3 regions of the Mesorhizobium sp. M0244 genome follow, and region 1 is predicted to be linked to each of the others. Evidence: predicted binding sites of a transcription regulator. Region 1 holds the regulator's gene; each other region holds the start of a gene.
What was found. The regulator PhoB, encoded in region 1, activates phosphate uptake and scavenging genes when phosphate is short. The targets are predictions, from matches to a motif close to TGTCATNNANCTGTCAT.
Positions count from the first base shown of each region.

Region 2: ugpB (sn-glycerol-3-phosphate ABC transporter substrate-binding protein UgpB) is a predicted target of PhoB. The motif match lies at 1,953-1,969, and genes of this name have one in related genera.
Region 3: NKJ08_RS24545 (RNA degradosome polyphosphate kinase) is a predicted target of PhoB. The motif match lies at 5,453-5,469, and genes of this name have one in related genera.

Region 1 covers NZ_JAMYSE010000002.1:128,771-136,578, reverse strand. The annotation lists gene NKJ08_RS02970 (sugar ABC transporter permease) at 1-710, opposite strand, end outside; gene xylF (D-xylose ABC transporter substrate-binding protein) at 853-1,893, opposite strand; gene NKJ08_RS02960 (ROK family protein) at 2,179-3,423, shown strand; gene phoB (phosphate regulon transcriptional regulator PhoB) at 3,433-4,122, opposite strand; gene phoU (phosphate signaling complex protein PhoU) at 4,139-4,846, opposite strand; gene pstB (phosphate ABC transporter ATP-binding protein PstB) at 4,879-5,682, opposite strand; gene pstA (phosphate ABC transporter permease PstA) at 5,679-6,530, opposite strand; gene pstC (phosphate ABC transporter permease subunit PstC) at 6,534-7,502, opposite strand; gene pstS (phosphate ABC transporter substrate-binding protein PstS) at 7,583-7,808, opposite strand, start outside.
Region 2 covers NZ_JAMYSE010000004.1:14,171-21,978, reverse strand. The annotation lists gene ugpA (sn-glycerol-3-phosphate ABC transporter permease UgpA) at 1-498, opposite strand, end outside; gene ugpB (sn-glycerol-3-phosphate ABC transporter substrate-binding protein UgpB) at 580-1,890, opposite strand; gene NKJ08_RS04845 (bifunctional diguanylate cyclase/phosphodiesterase) at 2,198-4,630, shown strand; gene tlpA (thiol:disulfide interchange protein TlpA) at 4,633-5,316, opposite strand; gene argH (argininosuccinate lyase) at 5,352-6,752, shown strand; gene NKJ08_RS04830 (hypothetical protein) at 6,824-7,030, shown strand; gene lysA (diaminopimelate decarboxylase) at 7,048-7,808, shown strand, end outside.
Region 3 covers NZ_JAMYSE010000049.1:20,763-28,570, forward strand. The annotation lists gene NKJ08_RS24515 (multicopper oxidase domain-containing protein) at 1-1,560, shown strand, start outside; gene NKJ08_RS39085 (cation transporter dimerization domain-containing protein) at 1,586-2,023, opposite strand; gene NKJ08_RS24520 (cation diffusion facilitator family transporter) at 1,977-2,633, opposite strand; partial or broken gene NKJ08_RS24525 (metal-sensing transcriptional repressor) at 2,630-2,894, opposite strand; gene NKJ08_RS24530 (TIGR02117 family protein) at 3,002-3,673, shown strand; gene NKJ08_RS24535 (FAD-dependent monooxygenase) at 3,892-5,127, opposite strand; gene NKJ08_RS24540 (zinc-finger domain-containing protein) at 5,147-5,392, opposite strand; gene NKJ08_RS24545 (RNA degradosome polyphosphate kinase) at 5,543-7,744, shown strand; gene ppx (exopolyphosphatase) at 7,744-7,808, shown strand, end outside.

The DNA.
Region 1 (7,808 bases):
GGGCGCAGCGGGAACTTGAACCGCTTGCGCTGCGAGCGGCCGTTGAAGAGCACGAAGGCAACGGCCGCGCAGGCGACGACACCGACGATCCAGCTCCAGGTGGCGCCGATCGAGCCGCGTGGTCCGCCGCCCATCAGCTGGAAGGTCCTGTCCAGCGGCGCAACGGTGCGCCCGCTGGTAATCAGCCATGCCATGCCGCGCCAGATCAGCAATCCGCCGAGCGTCACGATGAAGGCAGGAACCTCGAGATAGGCGATGATGAAACCCTGAAACGCTCCGATAGCCAGGCCGAGCACCAGGCCGGCGGCCAGTGCAATGACCCACAGCCAGGGGCTGCCAAGCTGAAACCCCATGACGCGGACGAGGAATTCGGCCTGCGCCACGCCCATCACCATGCCGATCACGCCTTCCACCGAACCGACGGAAAGATCGATGTTGCGCATCACGATGACCAGCACCATGCCTGTCGCCATGATCGCCACCGAGGAGGTCTGCACGGAAAGGTTCCAGAGATTGCGCGGCGTCAGGAAGAGCCCGCCTGACAATATGTGGATCCCGACCCAGATGACCAGCAGCGCGCCGACCATGCCGAGCATGCGCGTGTCGAGTTCGGTTGCCTTGAGAAATCGGGCAACGACGCCGAGCTCGGATTCACGCGCCCGGTCTGCGGTCGAGCTGTCGACCGGCGTGTTGGAAGTCGTGTCGGTCATGATGTTTCTCCCGCCGGGTTGCCGTCTGCCGCGGATGCCGGAAGCAGCCTAGAAGTTATCCGCCGGAAGCGGAAAAACAATTCTTCTTGAAAAAACGCCGCGGCGAGCAGCCGCGGCGTTCGGACTTCTCGGAAACGTCGGATCAGTTGCAGACCGGAACAGTGCCCGCCGCCACGCCGGCGCAGACTTCTTCTTTCTTGATCCAGCCGGCGTCGATGACGACGTTGAGGTTGTCCTTGGTGATGGCGACCGGGGTCAGGAACAGCGACTTGACGGTGTTGCCGCCGGGCGTGGTGAAATCCTTAACGCCCGCAACGTCGGTCATCTGCTTGCCGTCGGCCAGTTGCGAGGCGATCTCGGCGGCGTTCTTGCCGAGCTCGCGCGCGTCCTTCCACACCGACACGGTCTGTGTGCCGAGCGCGATGCGGTTCAGCGCGGCGTGGTCGCCGTCCTGGCCCGAGACCGGAACGGATCCGGCCAGCCCTTGCGCCGTCAGCGCGGCGACGACGCCGCCGGCGGTGCCGTCATTGGCGGCGACTACGGCATCGACCTTGTTGTCGTTCGCGGTCAGGAACTGTTCCATGTTCTTCTGGGCGTTGGCCGGCAGCCAGCCGTCGGTATAGGCCTCGCCGACATTCTTGATCTTGCCGCTGTCGATGGCGTCCTTCAGCACTTCCATCGAACCGGCAAACAGGAAATCGGCATTCGGATCGGCGCCCGAGCCCTTGATGAAGACGTAGTTGCCTTCCGGCTTCACCTTGAACACTTCGCGGGCCTGCATGCGGCCGACCTCCTTGTTGTCGAAGGTCAGGTAAAAGACGTCTTTGTTCTCGATCAGCCGGTCGTAGCCGACGACCGGAATACCTTCGTCCAGCGCCTTCTGCACAGCCGGCCCGATCGCCGAGGCGTCCTGCGCCAGGATGATCAGTGCGTTGGCACCCTGCGAGATCAGGCTCTCGACGTCGGTGAGCTGCTTGCCCGGGTTGGACTGTGCATCGGCGGAAATATACTTGTCGCCGGCGGCCTCGATGGCGGCCTTCATTGCGGCTTCGTCGGTCTTCCAGCGCTCCTCCTGGAAATTCGACCACGAAACGCCGATGACCTTGTCCTTAGCCTGCGCCACCGACGCGAGCGTCAGCGTCATGGCGACACCCGCCAGAATGGCGGTCGTGAATTTCTTCATCATATCCTCCCTGCGCCGCGTACGGCGTGACCAATTGGCCCAAAGACCAGCTAGAGGCGTTAATTTTTTCGAGCCTCGAAAAAATACTGACCCGATCTCCGGCTGCTGTCAACATCGATTCTGATGGATTTTGATGACTCTCCGAGTTTTTTCGAGTGTCGGAATAAACGATGACAGCGCCGCCGGCATCTGACACTATTTGCCTGTATCTGACACTATTTGTCGGACATTACCGACGGCTTCCGGTTCATGAGCGGCCGCGGCAACCGGGAGGAAAGCAAAACGATGTCGGTCGGAATCCGCCATGACGATTTGCGCCGGCGCAACCGGGCGATGGTGATCTCGGCGGTGCGCCGGGCCAGCCAGCCGTCGCGTACGGAGATCGCTGCAACCACCGGCCTCAGCCATTCGACCATATCGGCGATCTCCTCCGACCTGATACGGGAAGGCATCCTCGCCGAGAGCAAGGCAAACGAGCCCGTTTCGTTGAAACGCGGTCGTCCGCAGGTCGGCCTCGCCCTCAACCCGGAAGCGGCGGCGGTGCTGACCGTGGTGTTGTCGCTGAATTTCCTGTCGGCCGCCATCATCGACTATGCGGGACAGGTGGTCGTCGAGGAACAGCGCCGGCTGGACACGCTGACCATGCCGCGCGACGAGCTGATCCGCGAATGCATGGCCATCGTCCGGCGCCGGCTGGAAGATCCAGACCTTGACGTCCGCAGTGTCGCCCGCATCGCCCTGGCGATTCAGGGAATTACCGACTCCCCTGCACGCGCCATGCTGTGGTCGCCGATCACGCCGCAGACGGACATCGCCTTTGCCGACATGCTGGAAGACGAATTCGGCATCCCGGCCACGGTGGAGAACGATTGCAATATGATGGCGGTGGCTTTGCGCTGGCGCGATCCGGATCGCTATCGCGACGACTTCATCGCCATCCTGCTTTCGCACGGCATCGGCATGGGGCTGGTGCTGAAGGGCGAGCTGTTCACCGGCACGCATTCCTCGGGCGGCGAGTTTGGCCACATGATCCATCGTCCAGGCGGCGCGCTCTGCCGTTGCGGGCGGCGCGGCTGCATCGAGGCCTATGCAGGCAATTACGCCATCTGGCGCAACGCTACGGGGATGAGCGAAGACAGCAAACCGGTCGCCGACGTCAGCGACGCCGACATGCGCGCGTTGGCGGCCCGGGCCCGCGAGAAGGATGGGCCGGAACGCGAGGCCTACCGCAGGGCCGGCGAAGCGCTGGGTTTCGGTCTCGGCTCGTTGTTCGCGCTGATCGATCCAGCACCGGTCGCGATGGTCGGCGTCAGTGCCGCCGCCTTCGATCTGATCGAGCCGGCCTTGCGCAAGGCCATCGCCCAGACCGCCGGTGGCCAGCATTCGAGCTCGATCTCCTTCGACACCGAGCCGAACGAATTGCCGCTGATCCGCGAAGGCTGCGCGATGCGGGCGTTAAGCTTCGTCGACCAGGAGATTTTCGCGCCGGGCGCGCAAATGAGGCCCGGCATCAGAAAGAACGTAGCCTGACCAGGCAGGTCAATCTTCCCTGATCGCATAGCCGGCACCGCGGATGGTGCGGATGACATCCGGCATGCGGCCGTTATTGACGGCTTTGCGCAGCCGCCCGACATGCACGTCGACGGTGCGTTCGTCGATGTAGATCGTCTCGCCCCAGACATTATCGAGCAACTGGCTGCGCGAGAAGACGCGGCCGGGATGCCGCATCATGAATTCGAGCAGCCGGAATTCGGTCGGCCCGAGCCGGATTTCGCTCTTCTTGCGATAGACCCTGTGCGATTCGCGATCGAGCACGATGTCGCCGACCTTCAGCACGCTGGACAGCACTTCCGGCTTGGCGCGGCGCAGCAGCGCCTTGACCCTGGCCATGAATTCCGGTGTCGAAAACGGTTTGACCAGATAGTCGTCGGCGCCGGTCGAAAGACCGCGCACCCGGTCGCTCTCCTCGCCGCGCGCGGTCAGCATGATGATCGGCAGCCGCTCGGTTTCGGGGCGCACCCGCAACCGTCGGCAGAGCTCGATGCCGGAAACCGCTGGTATCATCCAGTCGAGCACCAGAAGATCGGGCACATTCTCCTGCAAACGGATCTCGGCTTCGTCGCCGCGTGTCACCACCTCGACCTGGTAGCCTTCGGATTCGAGATTGTAGCGGAGCAGCACACCCAACGGCTCCTCGTCCTCCACCACCATTATGCGTGGTGCGATCATCGGCTGGGCACCCCCATCATGTCACCGGTGCGGACATTGTCGTTTCGTCCTGCTTCGGACGATTGACAGGCAATTGCTCGCCGGTCAGCACATAATACGCATTTTCGGCGATGTTGGTGACATGGTCGCCGATCCGCTCCAGATTCTTGGCGCAGAACAGCAGATGCGTGCAAGCGGTGATGTTGCGCGGGTCTTCCATCATGTACGTCAACAGCTCGCGGAACACGGACGTGTATTTGACGTCGATGCGCTCGTCGGCGGCGCGTAGCTTGGCCAGCGCGGCCGCATCGCCGGCAGCATACTCCTCGATGACGCCCTGCACCTGGATGAGCACCAGCTGCGCCATCGCATCGATGGAATGCGATAGGTCGCGCGGCGTGACGCTGAGGCCGACCGCACTCACACGCTTGGCGATATTCTTGGCAAGGTCGCCGATGCGTTCGAGGTCGCCGGCCATGCGGATCGCCCCGACGACATGGCGCAGATCGTGGGCCATCGGCTGGCGCTTGGCGATCAGGGTGATGGCGCGGTCGTCCAGTTCGCGTTGACGCGCATCCATGATGGCGTCGTCCGAAACAACGCGCTGCGCCAGCGCATTGTCGGAATTCAACAGGGCCTTGGTCGCCCCGCCGACCATCGAACCGGCGAGATCGGCCATGTCGCGGATCAGCTTGCTGATCTGCTCGAGATCCTCGTCGAAAGACGCGACTGTATGTTCGGCCATGATATTGTCCTCGTCTGCGTGATCGGCACCGCTCAGCCGAAGCGGCCGGTGATGTAGTCCTGCGTGCGCTTCTCGCGGGGCGACGTGAAGATCTTCTCGGTCCGGTCGAACTCGACCAGCTCACCCAGATACATGAAGGCAGTCTGGCGCGACACGCGCGCCGCCTGCTGCATGTTGTGAGTGACGATGACGATCGTGTAGTCGGCTTGCAATTCGTCGATCAGTTCCTCGATCTTGGCGGTCGACAGCGGGTCGAGGGCCGAGGCCGGTTCGTCGAGCAGAATGACTTCCGGCTTCACTGCCACGGTGCGGGCAATGCAGAGCCGCTGCTGCTGGCCGCCGGAGAGGCTCAAGCCGCTGGCGTTGAGCTTGTCCCTGACCTCGCCCCAAAGCGCGGCACGCTTCAACGCCTGTTCGACGCGGCCGTCCATCTCGGACTTGCCGAGATTCTCGTAGAGCCTGACGCCGAAGGCGATGTTCTCGTAGATCGACATGGGGAACGGCGTCGGCTTCTGGAACACCATGCCGATCTTGGTCCTGAGCAGGTTGAGATCCTGCGACCGGTCGAGAATGTTCTTGCCGTCGAGCAGGACCTGGCCCTCGGCTGTCTGTTTCGGGTAGAGCTCGTAGATGCGGTTGAAGACGCGCAGCAGCGTCGACTTCCCGCAGCCCGAAGGCCCGATGAAGGCCGTGACACTGCGCTCGGGCAGCGACAGGCTGATGTCCTTCAGCGCCTTGCTCTGGCCGTAGTAGAAGTTGAGGTTCTTGACCTCGATCTTCGTCTTCTCGGCGACCGTTTCGGTCATCGTCATGTCCGGGGACAACATCTGTGTCATCTGTCCTCTCTGCGTCCGGTAAGGCTGCGGGCGAGGATGCTCAAGCCCAGAACCGTCAGGGTGATTATGAGTGCGCCGGTCCACGCCAGCTGCTGCCATTCCTCGTAAGGGCTGAGAGCGAACTGGAAGATGGTCACCGGCAGGCTGGCCATCGGCGCGTTGATATTGCTGCTCCAGAACTGGTTGTTGAGCGCGGTGAAGAGCAGCGGCGCCGTCTCGCCGGAAATGCGTGCTATCGACAGCAATATGCCGGTGACGATGCCGGACAATGCGGCGCGGTAGGCGACCGAACGGATCACCACCCAGCGCGGCGCGCCGATCGCGGCGCCGGCTTCACGCAACGCGTTCGGCACCAGGTTGAGCATGTCTTCAGTAGTGCGCACGACCACCGGAATGACCAGGATGGCAAGCGCAACGGCGCCGGCAATCGCCGAGAAATGCCCCATTGGCCGCACCATCAATTCATAGACGAACAAGCCGATGATGATCGACGGCGCCGACAACAGGATGTCGTTGATGAAGCGGACGACGGTGGTGATGCGCGAAAAGCGTCCATACTCGGCCATGTAGGTGCCGGCCAGAACGCCGATTGGCGTGCCAACGATAACGGCGATGACCGTCATGACCAGGCTGCCGGCGATGGCGTTGAGCAGGCCGCCAGCTTCGCCCGGTGGTGGCGTCATCTCGGTGAAGACCGCGAGCGAAAGCCCGGCTGTGCCCTTATAGACCAACGCGCCGAGAATGAGCGCCAGCCAGGCAAGCCCGATGCCGGCGGCGACGACGCAAAGCGTCATCATCACCGAATTCCTGGCTTTGCGGCGGCTGTGGAGCGATGAGGATGTCGACATCGGTCAGGCTCCCGTACGGGCGTCGATCCGCATCAGCATATAGCGGGCGGCGGCAAGGATCAGGAAGGTGATGACAAACAGGATCAGGCCGAGCGAAACCAGCGAAGAGGTGTAGAGGTCGCCGTCGGCCTCGGTGAATTCGTTGGCGATGGTCGCCGAGATGGTCGTGCCCGGAGCGAACAGGGAGGCGCTGATGCGGTGGGCGTTGCCGATAACGAAGGTCACCGCCATGGTTTCGCCGAGCGCGCGGCCGAGGCCAAGCATGACGCCGCCCATGATGCCGATGCGGGTATAGGGAATGACCACGCGCCGGGTCACTTCCCATGTCGTGCAGCCGATGCCATAGGCCGATTCCTTCAACACCGCCGGCACCGTATCGAAGACGTCCTTGGTGATCGAGGTGATGAAGGGCAGCACCATGATGGCAAGGATCAGCGCGGAGGTCAGAAGGCCGATGCCGTAGGGAGGGCCGGCGAAAAGGCTGGATAGTCCCGGCACACCATGGAAGAGGTTGATGACGAAGGGCTGTATCGTCGTCTGCAGGAACGGCGCGAACACGAACAGGCCCCAGATGCCATAGATGATCGAGGGAATGCCGGCCAAGAGCTCGACCGCTATGCCGATGGGGCGCCTCAGCGGACGCGGGCAGAGTTCGGTGAGAAAGACCGCAATGCCGATGCCGATCGGCACCGCGATCAGGATGGCGATGGCCGCCGTGACGATGGTGCCGTAGATCGGCGCCAGCGCGCCAAATTTTTCCGTGACCGGATTCCAGCTTTCGGTCGTCAGGAAAGAGAAGCCGAAGGCCGACAGCGCCTGCCACGAGCCGGCAAACAGCGACATCGCGACACCGCCGAGGATGACCAGCACAAGAATTGCAGAAGCGCGGGTGAGTCCGCGGAATATGGCATCTGTGAGCGCGAAGCGCCGCACCGTAGCTTCCCTGGCCCGGGCTGCTGCAGATGATGGCATGGCATCGGAAGCGATGGTCATTGGGTCCTCGCGATTGAAGGCAACAGGGAGGGCGCCGTCGACGCCCTCCCTGGAGGAGATTACATAGCCGAGTAGAGCGGCTTGCCGTCGCTGCCGACGACTTCCTTGGCCCACATGGCCTTGACGCTCTCGACCACCTTGTCAGGCATCGGAACGTAGTCCAGCTCGCCGGCCATCTCATCGCCCTTGTCATATGCCCAGGCGAAGAATTTGAGCGCTTCGCCGGTGGTCGCGGCATCGTCCGGCTTTTTGTACAGGAGGATCCACGTCGCCGCCGTCATCGGC
Region 2 (7,808 bases), on a different contig from region 1:
CCAGGCAGCCGCCGACACCAGCAGGATCATGGCGTGGGTGCCGTTGAGCAGCGGATCCCACGCGATGCCGAGGCTTCTCAGCAAATAAGCCAACGACCCGATCGAAGGATTGAACAGAAAAAGCCACAGCATGCCGGCAATCGCCGGCGCCACGGCATATGGCCATATCAACAGTGTGCGGTAGAGGCCTTTGCCGCGCACGGCCTTCTCGGCCATGACCGCGAGCAGCAGGGCCACAACCATGGCAACGATCGCGGTCGCAAGAGAGAACACCACCGTGACCTTGATCGAGTTGAGGTAGGCCGGATCGGCCAGCACCTTCCGGAAATTGGCAAACCAGACAAACCGGCTCCTCAGCCCGAACGGGTCTTGCCTGAGCATCGACTGGTAAAGCGCCTGACCGGCCGGCCAATAGAAGAAAACCAGTGTTATGGCGAGTTGTGGCGCCACCAGCAGGTAGGGCAGGATCTTGTTGGGAAAGACGACGCGTGGAGACAGGCTGATTTCCCTCGCTATTCAGGTATCGCCCCCGCCCGCGCGCGGGGGCGATATTCCAACCGACTAACCGAGATAATCCCGTCAGTTCTCCAGCGCTTCCTTGATCGCGGCGTTGCCGCGCGTGACCGCATTGTCGAGCGCCTGCTGAGCGGTTTGCTGGCCGGCCAGCATCTTCTCGAGCTCCTCGTTCTGGATATCACGCACCTGCGGCAGATTCGGCAGGCGCACGCCCTTCGAGTTGTCGGTCGGCGCCTTGCCCGTCATCTGCAGGATGGGTGTCTCGCGGCCGGGGTGTTTGTCATAGAAGCCTGATTTCTTAGTCGCCTCGTATGCCGCAAGCGTCACTGGCAGGTATCCCGACTTCTGGTGCAGATATTCCTGCACATCTGTCTTGGACAGATAGGCAAAGAAGGCCGCGACGCCCTTGTATTCCTCGTCCGACTTGTTGCCGAACACCCACAGGCTGGCACCGCCCGGCGTGGTGTTCTGTGGTGCGCCCTTGGCGTCGGTATCGTAGGGAAGCTGGCCGATGCCATAGTTCATGCCGGACTTGACGATGTCGCCGAGGCCGCCTGACGATTCGGTGAAGATGCCGCATTCGCCGGCGAGGAATATCTGCTTGGCTTCGGAGGTGCGTCCGCCATACTTGAATGTGCCGTCCTTGGCCAAGTCAGCGAGCGCCTGGAAGTGGTTGACGAAAATCGGCGCATTGATCTTGAGTTCGACATCACCTCCGGCCAGGCCATTCTGCTGGGTAGCCCAAGGCACGTCATTCCACGCTGCGAAATTCTCCAGATGGATCCAGGTCAGCCAGGTCGAGGTGTAGCCGCAAGGGGCGGCGCCGCTCGTTTTGATCTTCTTGGCAGCTTCCCACACCTCGTTCCAGGTCTTGGGCGGGCTGTTCACGTCGAGGCCGGCCTTCTGGAAGATGTCCTTGTTGTAGTAGAGGATCGGCGAGGAGGAGTTGTAGGGGAAGGACAGCATGGTGCCGTCCGGCTTCGAATAATAGCCGACGATGCCGGGCAGATACTGGCTCTTGTCGAAGGTCATCCCAGCACTGGTCAGCACATCGGCCGCCGGTTTGATCGCACCCTCGGCCGCCATCATCACGCCGGTACCGACGTCGAACACCTGGAGGATATCGGGCGCCTGTCCGGCGCGGAAGGCCGCTATGCCCGCATTCAGCGTCTCCGGATAGGTGCCCTTGAACACCGGAACGAGCTCATAGTCGCTCTGGCTGGCGTTGAAATCCTTGGAGATCTTGTCGACGACCTCGGCGTTGGCACCGGTCATGGCGTGCCACCAGCTGATCTGCGTGACGGCGAAGGCGGAGGTGGTGGAAAGCAGGGTCAAGGTGGCGGCAATACCGGCCGCGAAGCCGAAGAACTTCATGTTTCATCTCCCGTTTGTCATTGGCGAAAGGGGCGCTTCCGCAAAGCCAATATGTGGCGCTGATGACAATCGGACAACGGTTTTGTTGCGGATCAATGAACATCGTTTCCGACTAAAGTGCGCTCGCTACCGAAAGCGCGGCGTCAGGGGACTGCACCACCGCCCCTCTCGGCAGAGCGGCATGCACTTGTCTGGTTTCCCCCGAAAAGACCCGCCTCATGACCCGCGGGTTAACCATTCGTTAAAATCTCCAAGGGCTAATCAGTCACACCTCCCCTGTTTTTTTGGCAGACCGAGTGAACCCAGGATGCTGACGGTCTATAACTGTATTGTAAGTCAGCACGACCTGAGACTGGTCGCACTTGCCGCCCTCGTCTGCGGCATTTCCTGCTTCTCAGCAGTTAATCTCCTTAAGCATGTCGGCCGATCGACCTACCGAAATCGGCTTGTCTGGCTGATGATCGCCGCAACTTCGACCGGGTTCGGCATATGGGCGACGCATTTCATCGCCATGACTGCGTTTACGCCGGGAATACCAAACGCATACAATCCGGGATTATCCGCCTTTTCGCTTGCCGCCGCCGTCATCCTGACCGCGCTTGGGATGTGGGTTGCCACCTTGCGCCGCGGCATCGACCATTTCCTCGTCGGCGGCGCCATTCTCGGTGGCGCCATCGCGACGATGCACTACATCGGCATGGCGGCATTCGAGGTGGAAGGCCGGATCGTGTGGAACCTGCCCCTTGTCGCGATATCGCTTCTGGCCGGCGGGACGCTCGCGGCAGTGGCGCTTCTTGTCGTCTTGCGTCGCCCATCCGCGCTCGCGACGCTCGGCGGCGCCGTGCTTTTGACGCTGGCGATCTGCAGCTTGCATTTCATCGCGATGGCCGCAGTGTCGATCTTTCCGGATTCCTCGATTGAAATATCCGAACATTCAATCGACCCCGTTTCCCAGGCGTTTGCCGCAGCAGTCGCCAGCCTGGTAATCCTTGTGCTGTCGGGCGCCGCCCTGTGGATCGACCTGCGTTTTCGCGGCCAGAAGCTCGAGGCCGATCGCATGCACGATCTCGCCAATGCCGCTGTCGAAGGTCTGATCGTTTGCGATGGCACCCGCATCGTCAGCGCCAATGACAGCATGGCGAAACTGACGGGCACGGCGACAGCCACCCTGAACACGATGCAGCTCGGCGACCTTTTCGACGAACGGAGCACAGCCGATATATCCGGCTTCGGCGAGCAGGCGCAGGAAGCGAAATTGAGGGGCAGCGACGGCACGAGAATTCCTGTCGAGCTGATCGCCAGGAAGATCACGTACTGCGGCAGGCCTCATACAGTGCTTGCCGTTCGCGACGTCCGCGAGCGCAAAAAGGCGGAAGAAGAGATCCTCCGCCTCGCACATTTCGACCCACTTACCGGGCTTGCCAATCGCCGAAGCTTTTCTTCCCGGCTCGAAGCGGAAATCGCATCGATGGATCGTAGCGGCAAGGATGGATATCTGGCGCTCCTGCTGCTTGACCTCGACCGGTTCAAGCAAGTCAACGACCTCTATGGCCACAGCGCCGGCGACGCCATGCTGCAGAAGCTGGCGCACTGCATTTCCGGCATCCCGCGCCACGGACAGATGCTCGCGCGCCTCGGCGGCGACGAATTTGCCATCATAGCTCCGAACCTCCCCGACCCACTGGCCGCGGGTCGCATAGCCGAGGATGTGCTGGCTGCGATCCGGGAGGAAAACAGAGTTTCAGTCGGCTACGGTCTTGTCTCGGCCAGCATCGGCATCGCCTTCTTTCCGCTGGATGCCGAAGACCAGGCCGGCCTGATCAGCCATGCCGATACGGCACTCCATCGCGCCAAGACCGAGGGCAGGGACACTTACCGGTTTTTCGAGGTAGCCATGGGCACCGCGGCCCGCGACAAGCGCGTGATGGAGCATGAATTGCGCCAGGCGATCGCCCGCAAGGAGTTCCACCTCGTCTACCAGCCGCAGAAGGAGATTCGCAGCGGCAAGATGATCGGCTTCGAAGCCCTGGTCCGTTGGCAGCATCCGGAGCGGGGTGATATTTCCCCGGCCGTTTTCATCCCCATGGCCGAGGACAGCGGCGCCATCGCCCAGATCGGCGACTGGGTGCTGACGACGGCTTGTAACGATGCTGTTCGCTGGACAAACCCGCTGATGGTCGCCGTCAACGTCTCCGCCGTGCAGCTTCACAATCCGAACTTCAGCCGCAAGGTGCACGACGCCCTGGCGAGATCCGGCCTGGCACCCATCAGGCTCGAACTGGAGATCACCGAAACGGCCCTGGTGAAGGACATGCCGCGCGCGCTGGCAACCTTGAGGCAGGTCAAGGCGCTTGGCGTGCATGTGGCGATGGACGATTTTGGCACCGGCTACTCTTCGCTATCCAACCTTAGCGCGTTTCCCTTCGACAAGATCAAGATCGACGGGTCGTTCATCAAATCGGTCGACAAGAACGGCCAGTTCGCGGCGATCGTCCGCGCCGTGCTGGGGCTTGGACGCGGTCTCGGCCTGCCGGTCCTGGCGGAGGGCATCGAGACGCCGGGCGAATTGCAGTTCCTGGACGCCGAGGGTTGCGAGATCGGGCAAGGCTATCATCTCGGCAAGCCGGCTCCGATCGAGACATTCGGCGACCTGACCGGCGTGACAGCTCCGGCAATCCGCACCGCCAGCCGACGCGATGCAAGCATTGCCGTGCTGAAGCCGCGCCTGCGCACGGTCTGAGCCTATCCCGGCTGAAGCGCCGTCTCGACGAGCCGCCGGGCGTCCGGCCCGGACCATTCGGCCGGACCGTTCATGTGCGCGATCAGGCAGCCTTCCGCGTCGATCAGCATGGTGACCGGCAGGCCCAGCGCCAGGCCGCGCGTCTTGACGTCGTTGAACAGCGCCATCGTCGCATCGCGATAATAGCCGAGCGCCTTGACGCCGGTGTCCTCGAGGAACTTCTTCGGCTTGGTATCGTCGCCGGCATCGACGTTGACAGCAACAACCTGAAACGCATCGCTGCCCATCTCCTTCTGCAGCGCATCGAGCGCCGGCATTTCGGCGCGGCAAGGTGCGCACCATGTCGCCCACAGATTGAGCAGCACCGTTTTGCCGGCATGGTCGGCGATCGTCGTCGGCTTGCCGTCGGGGCCGTTGAAGGCCAGGCTTTTCAGCGATAGCGGCGGATCCGCCGGCAAAAGCGCGGCAACCTGGCCGGTAGCAGCGGCGGCAATTTTCTTGGCACGGTCGGTCTTGGCAGCGCAGGCAAGGTCGTCCTTGCCGCCGCCGACAGCCACTTGCGCGGGCGCGTTGTTGCCAGAACCGCTTTCCCTGACATATACCGCGACCGCGCCGGCCAGCACGCCCGCAACCAAAGCGGCGAGGATGAGACGCAAAGCCGGGAAAAATCTATTGCCGTCTGCCATTTTTCAAAAACTGCTCCGGAGCACGGGTTATAGCGATGAGCGACAAGAAGGCCAGCAATCAGATGTGGGGCGGACGTTTTGCCTCGGGTCCGGCCGCAATCATGGAAGCGATCAACGCGTCGATCTCGTTCGACCGCAAACTCTACGCGCAGGATATTCGCGGCTCGATCGCCCATAGCGAGATGCTGGCGCAAACCGGCATTATTTCGGCGGCCGATCAAGAAAAAATCGCTCACGGGCTGAACACGATTCTGGCAGAGATCGAGGCCGGCACATTCGAGTTCTCGACCAGGCTGGAAGACATCCACATGAATGTCGAGGCCCGTCTGGCCGAGCTGATCGGCCCCGCCGCCGGCCGCCTGCACACCGCCCGTTCGCGCAACGACCAGGTGGCGGTCGACCTCAGGCTGTGGGTCAAGGACGAATGCTTTCGTGTCGCCGAGGCGCTGAAGGGCCTGATCACGTCATTCCTGGAGCGGGCCGAGGAGCATGCCGCAACGGTGATGCCGGGCTTCACCCACATGCAGGCGGCGCAGCCGGTGACCTTCGGCCACCACTGCATGGCCTATGTCGAGATGTTTGCGCGCGACCTGTCTCGCGTCCGCAACGCGATCGAGCGGATGGACGAAAGCCCGCTCGGTGCGGCCGCGCTTGCCGGCACCAGCTTTCCCATCGACCGGCACCAGACGGCGAAGTCGCTTGGCTTCCGCGAGCCGATGCGCAATTCGCTCGACAGCGTTTCGGACCGCGATTTCGCGCTCGAGTTCTTGGCGATGGCGGCGATCTGCGCGACGCATCTGTCGCGGCTGGCCGAAGAGATCATCATCTGGTCGACGCCGCAATTTGGCTTCGTCAGGCTGTCGGACAGCTTCTCCACAGGCTCTTCGATCATGCCGCAGAAGAAGAACCCCGACGCTGCCGAACTGGTGCGCGGCAAGACCGGCCGCGTCACCGGCCATCTGGTCGGATTGCTCACGGTGATGAAGGGCATGCCGCTGACCTACGGCAAGGACATGCAGGAAGACAAGGAATCCGTATTCGACGCGGCCGAGACGCTCGACCTGATGCTGGCGGCGATGACCGGCATGGTGCGCGACATGACGGTGAACACTGTCGCGATGAAAAAGGCCGCCGGCGCCGGCTATTCGACCGCGACCGACCTCGCCGACTGGCTGGTGCGCACGCTCGGCCTGCCGTTCCGCGAGGCGCACCATATCACTGGCCGGGCGGTGGCGCTGGCCGAGGACAAGAAGATCGGGCTCGATAGGCTTTCGCTGGAGGATCTGCAGTCCATTCACCCAGGCGTCACGGCGGACGTGTTTTCAGTTCTGGCCGTGCAGAACTCGGTAAAGAGCCGCACCAGCTTCGGCGGCACCGCGCCGTCCGAGGTGCGCAAACAGATCCGCTACTGGAAAAAGCGGCTCGCCAAGGCGTAAGACGCGGGGTGCAATGGCCGCAAAACTCGGCTAGAAGCGGCTGCGGGCAACAGTTTCGGACGGATGGCACGATGACCGGAAGCAGGATTTTGGTGACGCTGACGCTGCTGGCAGTAATCGCCACCGTTGCGGCCTGCGGCAGGAAGGCTGCGCTCGATACGCCCTACGCAGCAGCCGTGCAGGCGCGCAAGGACGCCGAGAAGGCCAAGCAACCTCTGCCGCCGGAGCCGGAAAAACCTGTCGAGGACAAGAAATTCATCCTCGACCCGCTGCTCTGATTTTTCGGACCAATCTCGTGAACCATTTCGACTACCGCGACGGCGCACTGCATGCTGAGGACGTGGCGATATCAGATATCGCCGCCAGCGTCGGCACGCCGTTCTATTGTTATTCGACGGCGACGCTGACCAGGCATTTTCGCGTCTTCGCCGAAGCTTTTGCCGGGCTCGACGCCCTCGTCTGCTATGCCATGAAGGCGAATTCCAATCAGGCCGTGCTAAAGGTGCTGGCCAGGCTCGGCGCCGGCGCCGACGTGGTCTCGGAAGGCGAACTGCGCCGCGCTTTGGCCGCCGGCATTCCGGCAAGCAAGATCCTGTTTTCGGGCGTCGGCAAGACTGCGCGCGAAATGGATTTTGCGCTCTCGGCCGGCATTCTCTGTTTCAACGTCGAATCCGAACCGGAGCTGGAGCTGCTGTCGGCCCGCGCCACCGCACTGGGCAAGATCGCGCCGATCTCCCTGCGCATCAACCCAGATGTCGACGCCAGGACGCACAAGAAGATTTCGACTGGGAAGGCCGAGAACAAGTTCGGCATTCCCTGGCAGCAGGCGCGAAAGGTCTATGCCAGCGCGGCTGAGTTGCCCGGCATCAAGATCACCGGCATCGATACCCATATCGGCAGCCAGATCACCGAATTGCAGCCCTTCGACGACGCCTTCGCCCTGCTGGTGGAGCTGGTCGGCGCCTTGCGCGCCGACGGTCATGCCATCGAGCATATCGATGTCGGTGGTGGCCTCGGCATTCCCTACCGGGTCGACAACAACCCGCCGCCTTTGCC
Region 3 (7,808 bases), on a different contig from region 1:
TTCGGCCTGTTCATCTTCCAATCGCTGTTCATGAAATCGATGATGGGCGGCACCTATTGGGAGAACGTGCGCAAGAGCTTCCTGCCCGAGTTCATCTCGATGAACTTCATGATGGCCGGCATGGCACCCGTCATGAGCTTCCTGATGATGGGCCGCGACATGCGCGCGATGGAACCGACGGAGCTTTTGTTCTGGGGTGTGATGTCGATCGGCGTCATCGCCGGCTTTGCGCTTGCCTACCCGGCCAATGTCTGGCTGGTCGCCCGCGGCTTGAAACATGGGCTGATGACACAGCGCCAGCAGACAGCCGGCACGAACGGTCGGGAGCAGGCCGGCCATGGGCAGCACGCGCAGATGCAAATGCAGCAGGCCGACGCCAGTGGCCGCGGCCATCACGGGCGAGGCCACGATATGGCTTCCCACAAAGGCAAAGGCAGCGGCGGTCATCACATGGAGACGGATGCCACGACCCCGCAGGTCGCTGCCCTTGGTGCCGTCTCCCTGCTGGCGCTCGCCATCGGCATGATCGCGCCGGCGAATTGGCTGAACCTGACGCTGTCGGCGCGCGACGTCGGCGGGGTGATCATGCCGCAAGGCATGATCATGGACCGCGACACTCCGGCCGACGCGATGCGCGACATGGCCGCCACCGATCCGCGCCTTGTGGCCGCCTCTTATGATCTGACGACAAAGGGTGACCAGGACCTGCCGTTTCGAATGGAGAACGGCATCAAGGTGTTCGAGCTCAGGCCTTCGGTGGTCCGCTGGCAAATCCTGCCGGACGTTGCGGTCGACGCCTATGCCTATAATGGCCAGATTCCCGGCCCGCGAATTCACATTCGCCAGGGCGACCGGGTCAGGATCAACGTCACCAACGGCCTGCCTGAGGAAACGACGGTGCATTGGCATGGCCTGATCCTGCCGAACCAGATGGATGGGCCAGCCGAAATCACCCAGGCGCCGATCGAGCCCGGGCAATCCTATTCATACGAGTTCACCGCAACCCAGCACGGAACTTATTTCTACCACCCTCATGCCAAGCCCGACCGGACCCAGGCGCTCGGTCTATATGGTGCACTGATCATCGATCCGGCCAATCCCGCCGATGAGGTCGCGGCCGACCATGATTACGTCATCGAGCTTCAGGAATGGCTGGTGCGGGAAGGGCTGACCTACCCGTCGATGCCGATGGACGGCGGCATGCCGAATTTCTTCACCATCAACGGCAAGGCCTATCCCTCGACCGAGACGATCCAGATGAAGGTCGGCGAGACGCTCAAGGTGCGGTTCATCGGCACCAATAACGGCTTCATCCATCCGATGCATATCCATGGTGGACCGTTCGAGGTCGTCGCCCGTGACGGCGAGACGCTTCCCGCATCGGCTCGGTTTCTTGCCGATACGATCAATGTCGGGCCGGGTCAGCGATACGACGTGATCTGGAAGGCGCAGCGTCCGGGCAAATGGCTGATCCACTGCCACATCCCGCATCACACCACGAACAACAATGTCGAGGAGAAGGGCGGTGGCGGGCTCATGGTCGTCATCGACGTCACGTGACCCGCTAGCCGCCTACAAAGGAGCGTCAACGCTCGTGGCCGTGGTTTTCGGCAGCCGCGTGCTCGTGAGGGTGCGGATGGTCGTTCTCTCCACGTTCGGTTGAAAACCGCACGTTCGCCGCAGCCAAGGCTGGCATATACTGGAACAGTTTGTCTTTCAGCGCTGCCGCGATCTTGTTCGCTTCCGACAGCGGCAGAGTTTCGTCTGCGGCAATTGCGATGTCGGCGTGTAATCTATGACCGATCCAGCGCGCTTTGGCATCGACAATATGCGCGCCCGGAACACGCTCGGCGGCATGATGGATTTCCTCAATTACCCTAGGGTCGACGCCGTCCAGCATGCGGGTCAACACCGAGCGAGCCGACTGCCACACGATGCCGAAGATCGCGATCGTGATCAGCAGGCCGACGATCGGGTCAGCCAGCGGAAAACCGAGCCAGACGCCAAACGCACCGAGGACCACGGCAAGGCTGGTAAGGCCCGTCGGTGCGGGCGTGGTAGCCGTCGGCGATCAGCGCCGCGCTGTTGATTTCCCGACCGACCCGAATGCGGAACACCGCGACAGCCTCATTGCCGAGAAACCCGACAATACCCGCCGCGGTCAGCCAGCCGAGATGTGTCACACCTAGCGGATTGAACAGCCTGTCAGTCGCCTGGTAACCGGCGACAATGGCGCTGAACAGGATGATCAGGACGATGATGATCCCGGCCAGATCCTCGACCCGGCCAAGGCCGTAGGTGAAGGTCCGCGATGGCTTGCGCCGGGCCAGCATGAACGCGATCCACAGCGGAATCGCCGTAGTGGCATCCCCGATATTGTGGATCGTATCGGCCAGCAGCGCCACGCTGCCCGACAGCACGACCACGACCATCTGCAATGCCGCCGTGACTGCCAGAATGACGAACGACCATTTTATGGCCCAGATGCCACGATCGGTGGTGGCGATCGTTGCATCGATGACGCCGTGGGTGTGAGCGTGCGAACGGTGATCGCCATGGCTATGGTTATGGGTGGCGGGATCGTGCGAGCCGAAACCAAACCAGTCCAGAATCCGCACTACAATGTCGTTCATAGATACTTCGCCAGCTGCTTGAGCTCCGCCAGCGAATTGCCGCCGGTTTCCGCGCTGTCAGTAAAGGCAATGTTCGATGTGATCGTGGATCAGCTCGCGCTTGGCGCTGCTGATGGCCCTTTCGACGGCATGGAGCTGCTGCGCCAGATCAACGCAAGGGCGATGCGCCTCGATCATGGACAGCACCGCCGCAAGGTGGCCTTGCGCGCGCTTCAGGCGCTTTATGATGGAAGGATGCGAAGCATGGAGGTGATCTGACATGCTTGACGCATATCCTCCGGGGGAGGATATGCGTCAAGCGCTTTTATCAGCCGGTACAACTTCCACAGACACTTCACCTTGAGCATTGCTTGCTCTATGCCTTCCCCATGAAGAAGCTTGCTCGTTTTCTTGGCCTGCTGGTCGTCGCAATAGTCGTTGCGGTGGCGCTTGGCACGCTGCTGCCGCGCCCGCTCTGGCCGGCGGCCGTTGCCGATCCGATCGGCGCAAGCCACCGCATCCTGGTGCTGCAAAATCCGATCCACACCGACATCGCCATCCCGGTCGACGACAATGTGCGCCGGCGCTTCCATTTCCTGGTCGATGCCGGCATTCCGGCCGACATGGCGGAGGTCCGCTACATCGTCTTCGGCTGGGGCGGCCGCGCCTTCTATCTGGAGACGCCGACCTGGTCGGAGCTGAAGGCGGTGCCGGTGCTCAAGGCGCTGACCGTCGACGCCTCGGTGATGCATGTCGACGTTTCCGGCGACATCGCCGAGCTGCATCCCGACGTCGCCGGCTTCGCCATCGGCGATGAGCGCTTTGCGGCGCTGCTCGATTACATTGCAGCAAGCTTCCAGCAGGGACCCAACGGGGCCATGCCGATCGAGAACGCCGCCTATTCCCGCTTCGATCGTTTTTTCGAAGCCAACGGCCATTTCAACGCGCTGGTCGGCTGCAACACCTGGACGGCGGCGGCGTTACGCATAGCCGGGCTGCGCACAGGCTGGTGGAACCCGCTGCCGGCCTCGCTCGGCCTGTCGATGCGGCTTTATGATTGACAGGTGTTCCGGCTGATCAGCGCCGCGATTCTTCGCGCCCCCTCTGTCCTGCCGGACATCTTCCCCACAGGGAGGGAGATTGGCAGCTTCGGCGCTGCGCTTCATCCTGCAACGTTGCAAATTGGCGAAAGCCGAGGTGACGGCCGATTCTCCCCCCAAGTGGGGGAGATGTCCGGCAGGACAGAGAGGGGCGCTGTCCCGCCGGCCTGTCGAGCGTATCATCGCGCGCCACCATCCGGCATCCGCCAGCCATAGAGCCAGTCGAGATCAGCGGTTAGCTTTTCGGACGAGCGCATCGCCAGGAACAGGTTGCGGGCCATCGCCACCGGCCCGGCCGCATGCCAGGCGAGGCGGTTGATGGCGCCGCGGCGGGCGACCTGGGCGACGCGCGGCCGCCGTGCCTGTTCCCAAGCGGCAAGCGCCCCCTCAAGATCGGCTGGCGAAGCGGCAACGAAGCCGGCAAGCGTCGCGGCGTCCTCGATCGCCATCGCCGCGCCCTGTGCGGCAAAGGGCGTCATCGCATGCGCCGCATCGCCGATCAGGGCGATCCCTTCCCGCGTCGTCCACCGCCGCTGCTCGACGGTGTGGATCGGCCATGCCGTCCACGGCGCCGCCTCGCCCGCCAGCCGGACCAGCGCCGGCGCGGTACCGCGCATGGCGCAGGCGAAACTGGCGGGGTTGGCATGCCCCGACCAGCCTTCGGCGATGCGCTCGCCCTTGGTGAAGGCAGCGAGGTTGAAGGCAGTGCCACGTCTGACCGGATAGGCGACCATATGGAAGCCGGGATGGAGGAATGCAGTAACGCAATAGGGCGCGCCGACCGCTGCAAAGGCTTGCCCAGCAGGGCTGCCGGCACCCACGGTGGCGCGCCAGGCAAGCTCGCCCGAGAAGCGGCTTCTGACAAAATCGGCCTCCTTGCGGGCCAGCTTTTCTCGCACCGACGACCAGACGCCATCGGCGCCGATCAGCAAGAATGCCGCGGTTTCGACGGTCGTGCCGGCGCTCTCGATCGTCGCCGTGATGCCATGCGGTCCGGTGGCGGCACTGCCGACGCGGGCACCGGTGACAAGCTCGATCTCAGGCCGCTCGGCTGCTCGCTGCATCAGCGCGGCTTGCAGATCGGCACGGTGGGCGACGAGATAGGGCGCCCCCCAGCGCGTTTCGGCGGCGTGGCCAAGCGGTACGCGCGCCAGCTCGCGCAGCGTGGCGGCATCCTTGAGTACGACCGCCTCGGGCCGCACCGCATTGGGCATCAGCCGATCGAGTACGCCGAGTTGTCGAAGAATGCGCGTCGCGTTGGGCGAAAGCTGGATGCCGGCGCCGACAGCCTCGAGGTGCTGCGCTTGTTCGAACAATTTTACCGAATAGCCGCGCTCGGCGAAGGCCAATGCCGCGGTCAGCCCGGCGACGCCCGCCCCGGCGATGACCACCTGCCGGGACTGCGTTTCTCGCATCAGGCTTGTCGCGGAAGAATCAGGCGGCCTGGTCGATATAGAGGCAGCCCGGCGGCTGCGTTTCCAATGCCTTCAGCTTCGGCGAATAGCGATAGAGCGTCGAGCAATAGGGGCAGACTTTTTCATTGTCGTCGCCCATGTCGAGAAACACATGCGGATGGTCGAAAGGTGGGTTGGCGCCGGTGCACATGAATTCCTTGACGCCGATGTCGATCGCCGGATAGCCCGCATCGTTCTGGAAATGGGGAATGGAACCGCCTGCCATCGTCGTCTCCTGATCTTGTCGATTGCATCTGGATTATAACCCGTCTCTTTGCAAGATCGATGAAATGAAACTGTCGCAAAAGCCTGTCAGAGGATAAGTTAAGCCGGTTAACGCCGTAATCGGCGGACGGGTGTGGGAAGAGCAGGAATCATGAACGAACTGAAGCCGGTCCAGAACGAATTCATCACCGTCGAGGTGGCGAGCCCCGAAGGCGGCAATCCCGACCGCTTCGTCAATCGCGAGTTTTCCTGGCTGCAATTCAATCGGCGCGTGCTTGAGGAATCGCTGAACGCCAATCATCCGCTGCTCGAGCGCGTTCGCTTCCTGTCGATATCGGCCGCCAACCTCGACGAGTTCTTCATGGTCCGCGTCGCCGGTCTTGCCGGCCAGGTGCGAGAAGGCATAGTGCTGAAGAGCCCGGACGGCCGCACCCCCGAACAGCAGCTCGAACAATTGCTGCGCGAGGTCGAACGTCTGCAGGAGGACCAGCAGAACAGTCTTTCGGCGCTGATGCTGCTGCTCAACAAGGAAGGCATCGAGAGCATCACCCGTGATGCGCTGACCAAGGACGAGAAGGTCTGGCTCGAGGACCATTTCCAGGAGCAGGTGTTTCCGGTCCTGACGCCGCTGTCGATCGACCCGGCGCATCCGTTTCCGTTCATTCCCAATCTCGGTTTCTCGATGGCGTTGCAATTGCGCCATCGCAAGAACGGCGAGGAAATGAGCGCGCTTTTGCGCCTGCCGGTGGCGCTGAGGCGCTTCATCCGCTTGCCGGATCGCAAGCACCATGTCCGCTTCATCCCGCTCGAAGAGGCGGTCAGTCTCTACATCGGCAAGCTGTTCCCCGGCTATGAGGTCAAGGGCTCCGGTACGTTCCGCATCATCCGCGACAGCGATATCGAGGTCGAGGAAGAATCCGAGGACCTGGTGCGGCTGTTCGAGACGGCACTGAAGCGGCGGCGCCGCGGCTCGGTCATCCGGATCGAATTCGACCGGCTGATGCCGCCCGAGCTGCGCGACTTCGTCGCCGGCGAGCTTGGCGTCTCGGCAAGCCGCATCAGCGTGCTCACCGGTCCGCTGGCGCTCAGCCAGATTTCGGAGATCGTCGCCGTCGCCCGCGACGATCTGAAATTCACGCCCTACAACCCGCGCTTCCCCGAGCGCATCCGCGAGCATGGCGGCGATTGTTTTGCCGCGATCCGCGAGAAGGACATCATCGTCCACCACCCCTACGAATCCTTCGACGTGGTGGTGCAGTTCCTGCGCCAGGCGATGGCCGACCCGGAAGTGGTGGCAATCAAGCAGACGCTCTACCGCACCTCCAACGACAGCCCGATCGTGCGCGCTTTGGTCGACGCCGCCGAGGCCGGCAAGTCGGTGACGGCGCTGGTCGAGCTCAAGGCGCGTTTCGACGAAGAAGCCAACATCCGCTGGGCCCGCGACCTCGAGCGCGCCGGCGTCCAGGTCGTCTTCGGCTTCCTCGAGCTGAAGACCCACGCGAAAATGTCGCTGGTGGTGCGGCGCGAGGATGGCAGGCTACGCAATTACGTGCATCTCGGCACCGGCAACTACCACCCTGTCACCGCGCGCATCTACACCGACCTGTCCTTCTTCACCACCGCCCCGACGATCGCGCGCGATGTCGCCCAGCTGTTCAACTTCATCACCGGCTATGCCGAGCCGGCCGAGCAGATGCGGCTGGCCATCTCGCCGTTTACGCTGCGCGACCGCATCCTCAAGCACATTTCGGACGAGATCAGTCACGCGCTGGAGAGCAGGCCGGCCCGCATCTGGATGAAGATGAACGCCTTGGTCGACCCGATCATCATCGATGCTCTCTATGATGCCAGCCGCGCCGGCGTCGAGATCGATCTCGTCGTGCGCGGCATCTGCTGCCTGAGGCCGCAGGTGCCCGGCCTGTCGGAGAACATCAGGGTGAAGTCGATCGTCGGCCGCTTCCTCGAGCACAGCCGCATCTATTGCTTCGGCAACGGCCACGGCCTGCCCTCGGACGGGGCGATCGTCTACATCTCCTCAGCCGACCTGATGCCGCGCAATCTCGACCGCCGCGTCGAGACCATGGTGCCGATCACCAATCCAACTGTGCATGAACAGGTGCTCGGCCAGATCATGCTCGGCAACATCATGGACAACCAGCAAAGTTTCGACGTATTGGCTGACGGAACTTCCCGGCGCGTTGTGCTGGAGGAGGGCGAGGAACCGTTCAACGCGCAGGAATATTTCATGACCAATCCGAGCCTGTCCGGACGGGGCGATGCGTTGAAGTCGCATGCGCCCAAGCGCATCGCGCAGTTCAAGCGCCGCAAGAAACAGAACGCAGCGACGGGCTGATGATTTCAGCATCCCAGGGCCGGCTTCAGGACCGCCGACCGCTGTCCATCATCGATATCGGGTC